DNA from 2 places in the Lacticaseibacillus jixiensis genome. Region 2 is predicted to be linked to the other one. Evidence: riboswitches for the same ligand, from Rfam matches in the RefSeq annotation. Region 2 holds a riboswitch; the other holds the start of a gene.
The links. Region 2 has a riboswitch for thiamine pyrophosphate ahead of thiM (hydroxyethylthiazole kinase). Riboswitches for the same ligand answer to the same signal wherever they lie in the genome.
Positions count from the first base shown of each region.

Region 1 (3,396 bases), on a different contig from region 2:
CAATCGCAAACCAATGTTGCCAGAAAGTCTCGGTTATCCAATCGATATCTGGCTTGGCTATTAATGCGGACCAAGGAATATTTCACACCTTTAAGCGCATTCTTTCTCATCGGACGTTGGAAACTGTTCATTATCCCACTGGTACTGGGCCTGATTCCTTTACTCAACTATCTGATTGTTTTTGTTGGAACAATGGTGGTTTTGTTTCCAGCGATCGTATTGTACTTCGCTGCATTTGCGATATTGTTATGGCGCCTCAGTATGTTCCTCGCCAAATATGTCACCATCATTGCAAGATTCATCTTCTCGATTCTTGACCACTTCAGTCTGCATGTCACAACTGGCACATCATACGGCCCCACAGCGCACAAAGGCGGCGACTTGGGCACCTACAAAGATTCTAGCGGACGTACCCGTGTCGTTAATTCAGACGGTTACGCTCGGGATTTCGGTGGTAATAAAGTCGGTAAACTGGGCTCCAACGGCAAAGTCAAGGATCTCAGATCCAAGGACAACAGTCGGCATCTATGGTGATCCTGAAGCTCGATTCATACAGTAACCGGCTAAACACTTACCTCACAAGGAGATCATCGCATTGAAAAAGCTAACCGCCTTTACCATTATTGCCATGACCACACTCTTACTGTCTGCTTGCGGCAACAATTCGTCAGCAAAAGACTCAAACAGTTCCAAAGACAAATCGGCCTCTGTCTCCCGCGCAAAAGCTGAATCAGCTTCAAAGCAAAAAGCCTCATCTGAATCCAAAGCCAAAGCTGTCTCAGAAGCTGCGGCAAGTTCCAAAGCAAAGGCCGACGCCGAATCCCGAGCTGCTGCATCCAGCGCTGCGGCAAGTTCAAGTGCCGCTGCCTCTAGTACTCAAGCAACGATCAAGCCGCTAACAAGTCGTGATTTCGAAACTGTCGAAACCATCATTTGGGAAGCAGATAAAACCTTCGACGAGAGTCAAATTGCGGATCAAAAATTGGTAAACAACACAATGGGCGTTCAAAGCGATGGCTCATTCGTGATTGATACATATGGTGGGGCTAAGGGGCTCAACGTGTATACCGTTATCCCTAAGTCTGGAAACCAATACGAAGTCGTTGCTCAATATGGCTCGATGCAAACTCAAGATTCACTGGCATCATGGGATAAAATCACGAAAACCGTAACAGATATCTATCGATAATCCGGTTGCAGCTCTCGGATTTGCTGATCACAAGTTTAGTTCATGCGATTGCATAACTGTTTGCATTTTGTCTTGTCACCTGTTACACTCGAACCAATTGAATACGTGTATCTGGGGTGCTGTACAAGGCTGAGATTATACCCATCGAACCTGATCCAGGTAATGCTGGCGTAGGTAGATCACATCTGCACGTGACGTGCGGTGTTTTCTTGTATCTTCAGTGTGCCTCCAGTTACTCGATTCAGAGAAAGTGGAGGTTTTTTTGTATGGGAAAATCAAATGTACAGCGTCTGGCAATTCTGGCGATGATGATCGCCTTAGACGTCGTGTTGTCGCCACTGTTTCGTATCGAAGGCATGGCGCCAATGTCCAGCGTGATGAATGTCTTGGCTGCGGCAATCATGGGGCCGCTGTATGCGACGTTAATGGCTTTGATCTGCGGCATCATCCGCATGGGCTTGATGGGCATCCCCCCATTGGCCTTGACTGGGGCGGTGTTTGGCGCGGTATTGGCCAGTTGGGGTTATCGCTTAGCCAAGCACAATTGGGGGGCTGCGATCGGTGAAATCATCGGCACCGGCTTGATCGGGTCGCTGGCATCATTTCCCGTGATGGTTTGGTTCACCGGCAGTACCCAAGCCTTGTATTGGTTTGTCTACACGCCGCGGTTTTTTGGCGGGTCGATTTCCGGATCGATCATCGGCTTAGTCGTGTTGTATCAACTTGACCGCTTAGGGATGACGGCAAAGCTGCAGCGGATCTTCAAAGGAGTCGTCCATGCCAAAGTCACTGATTGAACAATTTCCAGCCGTCTTCAAGCAATCGTTGCCGTTTACCACGCCCCCATTGGTGCAGTGTTTGACCAACGAGATCTCTGTGGAAATCGTTGCCAATGCCTTATTAGCCGTTAATGCCAAACCGGTCATGGCCGATGATCCTCGTGAATTGGCTGATTTTATGGCCCAAAGCGATGCCGTGTTGTTAAACTTAGGACACTTATCGGCTGCTCGCGAAGCCAGCATTCGCTTGGCCAGCACCACTGCAAAAGCACACCGGCAACCAGTTGTAATCGATTTGGTCGGCATCGGCGCCAGCTCCATTCGCGCTGCCTTAGGCCAACAGTTATTAGCCGATGCCCCCACTGTTGTCAAAGGCAACTTAGGCGAAATGCGACATCTGGTCGGTTTGCCCAGTCGTGCACGCGGTGTCGACAATCATCAAGCTGACAGCGCAGCATTGGCACTAACAGAACTGGCCGATCACCTGCGTGCGTTCAGCAAACGTTATCCGCATACGATTTTCTTGGCGACTGGACCAACTGATCTGGTGGTTTCTGCGACATACGCTTGGCGCCTTGACAATGGCGTTTCGCAACTCGACCGCTTCACTGGTACCGGCGACATTGTCGGGGCTTTAATCGCCGCTAATTTAGGCAATGGCATCGAGTCGTTTGCGGCCACCTGCTTGGCGGTCAGTTACTTCAACTGTTGCGGCGAAGCGGCGCAGGCCATGGCACTGCAAGCCGGGCTGGCCACGTTTCGTTTGCATGTTATCGACCAGCTGTCATTATTAGGCTGCAACTCGGATTGGACAGCTAATATCAAAGGAGCATCCCTATGAATCCAAGTAATCTGAAATTATATCTGGTGACGAATCGCTATCAAGATTCCACTGCTGATTTTCTGGCTAAGGTTGAAGCTGCTTGTGCCAATGGCGTGACCATGGTCCAGCTGCGGGAGAAAAACCTGAGCTCGCGAGCCTACTATGCCTTGGCCTTGCAAGTCAAGGCCATCACGGATCGCTACCAGCTGCCGTTGATCATCGATGATCGCGTTGATGTCTGCTTGGCTGTTGATGCCGCCGGGGTCCATATCGGCGATGATGAGCTGCCTGTTGCCGTCACCCGCCAATTATTAGGCCCGGATAAAATCTTAGGCGTCTCCAGCAAAACCGTTGCCGCTGCCAAGCAAGCTGCGGCAGATGGCGCTGACTACCTCGGCGTCGGTGCGATTTACCCGACCCAAACCAAAGCCCACGCGATTCGCACAACGCTTTCTACTCTGACGGCGATTGCTCACGAAGTTGCCATTCCGATCGTCGCGATTGGCGGCATCAAGGCCCATAATCTGGCCAACTTCCAACACACTGGTGTGGCTGGGGTAGCGATCGTCAGTGAAATCATGCAAGCCGAAGATGTCGGACAGATG
Region 1 covers NZ_BAAFPR010000018.1:46,227-49,622, forward strand. The annotation lists gene ACGG90_RS10945 (hypothetical protein) at 1-534, shown strand, start outside; gene ACGG90_RS10950 (hypothetical protein) at 596-1,189, shown strand; TPP riboswitch at 1,292-1,383, shown strand; gene thiW (energy coupling factor transporter S component ThiW) at 1,456-1,986, shown strand; gene ACGG90_RS10960 (hydroxyethylthiazole kinase) at 1,967-2,809, shown strand; gene thiE (thiamine phosphate synthase) at 2,806-3,396, shown strand, end outside.
Region 1: linked by a shared signal. The riboswitch ahead of thiW (energy coupling factor transporter S component ThiW) and the one ahead of thiM (hydroxyethylthiazole kinase) in region 2 are both predicted to bind thiamine pyrophosphate.

Region 2 (3,396 bases):
TCACCGCCGAGAATTCTTGTTGGCGATCCGCGTCCAAACGTGCCACTGGCGCCAACCACTGCACATTGCGATAGCGCGGGGATGCCGCTGCTGCGGCCAACAGTTGCCGATTGCCTGCTTCTTGCCAGGTGCCTTGCACCAAGCGAGCCTGTGCTTGCGGCGTTAATGAGCCCAGGCGTCCGCTGGTGTGCGGCGTAAAGGCACAATACGCTAGTTGCGCCAAAATCGCTGCATCAACCACGCTTAGCGGCGCTTCGGCAAAAGTGGCAGTGCCATATTCGTGAAGATAATCGATCATCGTGGCCATGTGCGCGGCCCCTTTCCGGTAGTTTCTGCGCATAGTGTACCACGGTTGCTCAGCAATCGGGTAGAACCGGACAGGCATTGCTCCGGCGCACGAGGAAGGCGTCGGCGCAGGCGGTGCGGCCGGCTTCAACCACGCAAAGTACGCGTGTTTTACGCCTAACTTTTGAGCTTTGCACTCGCCTGCGGCTCGCCTTACAAAGCTCAAAAGTTGCCGCGGGTGACATCGAGTAAGCCTCGCAAAAGGCGCGAGTCTCACTTGATGTCACCCGTTTCACGGCCTGACCGACGCCTTCCTCGTGCGCCTGCGCAACGCCTGTTCTCCAGTATTTGGATCAGGATTGTGATTTCTTTGGGAGAGTTCGCCGAAGAATCTAGATGGCGCTTCCAGTACAACTGTGTTATCCTAAAGCCAATTAAATAATTAATTGAACACTAGGGGCGCCGCCAGTAGCGGCCGAGATAAGCATACACTGCTTGGTCCCTTGGAACCTGTAAGTTAGGACTTGCGTAGGGAAGTGTCGTGAACTGTTTTTTTTCAGTAGCGTCGCAAATCCTGCGGCGCTATTTTTTGTGCCCAGAGCGAAGTGGCGCGCACTTAGCCGAGTACGATGGCGTAGCTAAATGTACCCGCATTGCGCCACGCAGCTCGACGAAGAAACCAGAGTGAAGCAGCCCGAACTTAGCGGTGGATATAAGGCGGGATGGCAGTTGGGCGGTTTTGGCCCAATTGACGTCACGACTTATATCACGCCGCGTTGGGCTGCGCAGCTCGACGAAGAAACCAGAGCGAAGCAAAGCGCATTTAGCGGCTGATATAAGATGGGATGACGCAAAGGCGTTCTTTGCCTTGGCGGCGTCACGGCTTATATCACTGCCGCGTTGCTTTGCACAGCTCGACGAAGCCCAGTCACAACAACGTTATCTCAAGGAGGAATGTTTTATGAATACTGAATTGTTAGCCCAATTGCAAACGACCCATCCGTTGGTGGTCAACTACGCCAATTTTGTCACACCCAACTTTGTTGCCAATGGCTTGAATGCCTTGGGTGCATCGCCGATCATGACGTTGGCTGAGGAAGAAGCGGATCAGTTGATGACTGCGGCCAACGCGCTAGTGATCAATATCGGCACCATCAACCACACCGACATGCCGCTGGTGTTGGCCTTGGCCGACGCGGCCAAAGCCCATGCCAAGCCGATCGTGCTTGATCCGGTGGCTGTTGGCGCGACCAGTTATCGCGCCGAAGCGGCAAAAAAGTTGCTGGAAGATTACCCGATCAGTGTGATTCGCGGCAATGCAGGCGAAATCGCGTTTTTGGCAGGCATTGAAGCCAACGCGAAGGGCATTGACGCCGGGGATGCTGCTGCGGCACCGGCTGAATTGGCGCAACATTGCGCGCAGAAGTACGGTTGCACCGTGGTGGTTTCCGGCAAAATCGACGCGATCGCCAGCGGCAATAATTTGGCGACGGTATATAACGAAACACCGTTGTTGCCAGCGGTGGTGGGTTCAGGCGACTTGTTGTCGAGCATCATCGGCGCGTACGCAGGCTTGACCGATGACTACTTTGCCGCTGCTTTAATGGGTGCCGCAACGCTTGGGGTTGCTGGCGAACAGACTGCAGCAAAGTTGGAAGCGACGCAAGGCGGGACTTTTGCGGCCCAGCTGTTGGATACTTTGGCGACATTAGATGTTGAGAAACTCAACACACTGACCCGCTACGAAGCCGCTCGCCGTGCCTAGAAACCAGAGCGGAACAGCCCGAACTTAGCGGGTCAGTTAGCCTAGCCATCGTGCTTGGGATGTACTTTGTCCCGAGTACGATGGCGTAGCTAAATGCACCCGCGTTGGGCTGTGCAGCTCGACGAGAAACCAGAGCAGAGCAAAGCGCACTTAGCGGTGCTCGACGAAACCCAATAAGGAGAACAACATGGACCAATTTCCTCAAGCATTATCGATCGCCGGTTCCGATTCCGGCGGCGGGGCCGGCATGCAAGCTGACCTCAAGACGATTCAATCGCGGCACGTTTTTGCCACCACGGTGTTGGTGGCGATCACTGCGCAAAATACCCTCGGCGTGCAAGATTCGCTGGCTTTGCCAGAAGCAATGATCGATGCGCAATTTGCCAGCTTGGCCGCAGATCTGGCCATCCGCGCTTGCAAAACCGGGATGCTTGCTGACGTGCCCACGGTGCGCGCAGTCGTTCGCAACCTTAAGCGTTACGACTTCGGCCCGCTGACAGTCGATCCGGTGATGATCGCCAAAGGTGGTGCGTCGCTGTTAAGCGAAGATGCCATTGCCGTGGTCCGCGACGAATTATTACCATTGGCGACTTTGGCGACACCGAATTTACCTGAAGCCCAGAAGCTGGCTAACATGACGATCACCACCACTGATGATATGAAAGAAGCAGGGCGGCGCATCCTGGCCACTGGCGCGCAGAACGTCATCATCAAAGGCGGCCACCTTGAAGACAGCGACTCAGCTAGCGACTATGTTTTGTTGGCCAGCGGCGAAGACTTCTGGATGCCGGCCAAGCGCGTTGACACGATCCGCACGCATGGCACCGGCGACACCTTGTCGGCTTGCATCACCGCCGAATTGGCCAAAGGGCGCGACTTGGCAGGCGCCATTCGCACCGGCAAAGCCTATGTAGAAGCGGCGATCAAAGACGGCATCATTGTTGGCCACGGGCATGGGCCGTTGAATCACTGGGCATATCCGGAGGACGCATATGAAAACTAGTCTCAAAGACAACGCATTGTTATGGTTTGGCGCTGCCATCAGTCTGGCGGAAATTCTATCCGGCACCTTGTTTGCACCGCTGGGGCTGGGCATGGGCTTGCTGGCAATCTTGATCGGCCATGTATTAGGCGGCGCGCTGATGTATGGCTGCGGCCGCATCGGGGCGCTGACTGGGCAACCCGCGATGGCGACGATGGGCATTGCGTTTGGTAAACGCGGGGCGCAGTGGTTTGCCGGGCTTAACGTGTTGCAGCTGGTGGGGTGGACCGCGGTGATGGTCCTCACCGGAGCGCAAGCGGCGCAAGTATTCTGGCCGTTGGGGCTGGGCTTTTGGGCGATCGTG
Region 2 covers NZ_BAAFPR010000003.1:194,152-197,547, forward strand. The annotation lists gene ACGG90_RS03275 (Mbeg1-like protein) at 1-307, opposite strand, end outside; TPP riboswitch at 731-837, shown strand; gene thiM (hydroxyethylthiazole kinase) at 1,247-2,050, shown strand; gene thiD (bifunctional hydroxymethylpyrimidine kinase/phosphomethylpyrimidine kinase) at 2,238-3,053, shown strand; gene cytX (putative hydroxymethylpyrimidine transporter CytX) at 3,043-3,396, shown strand, end outside.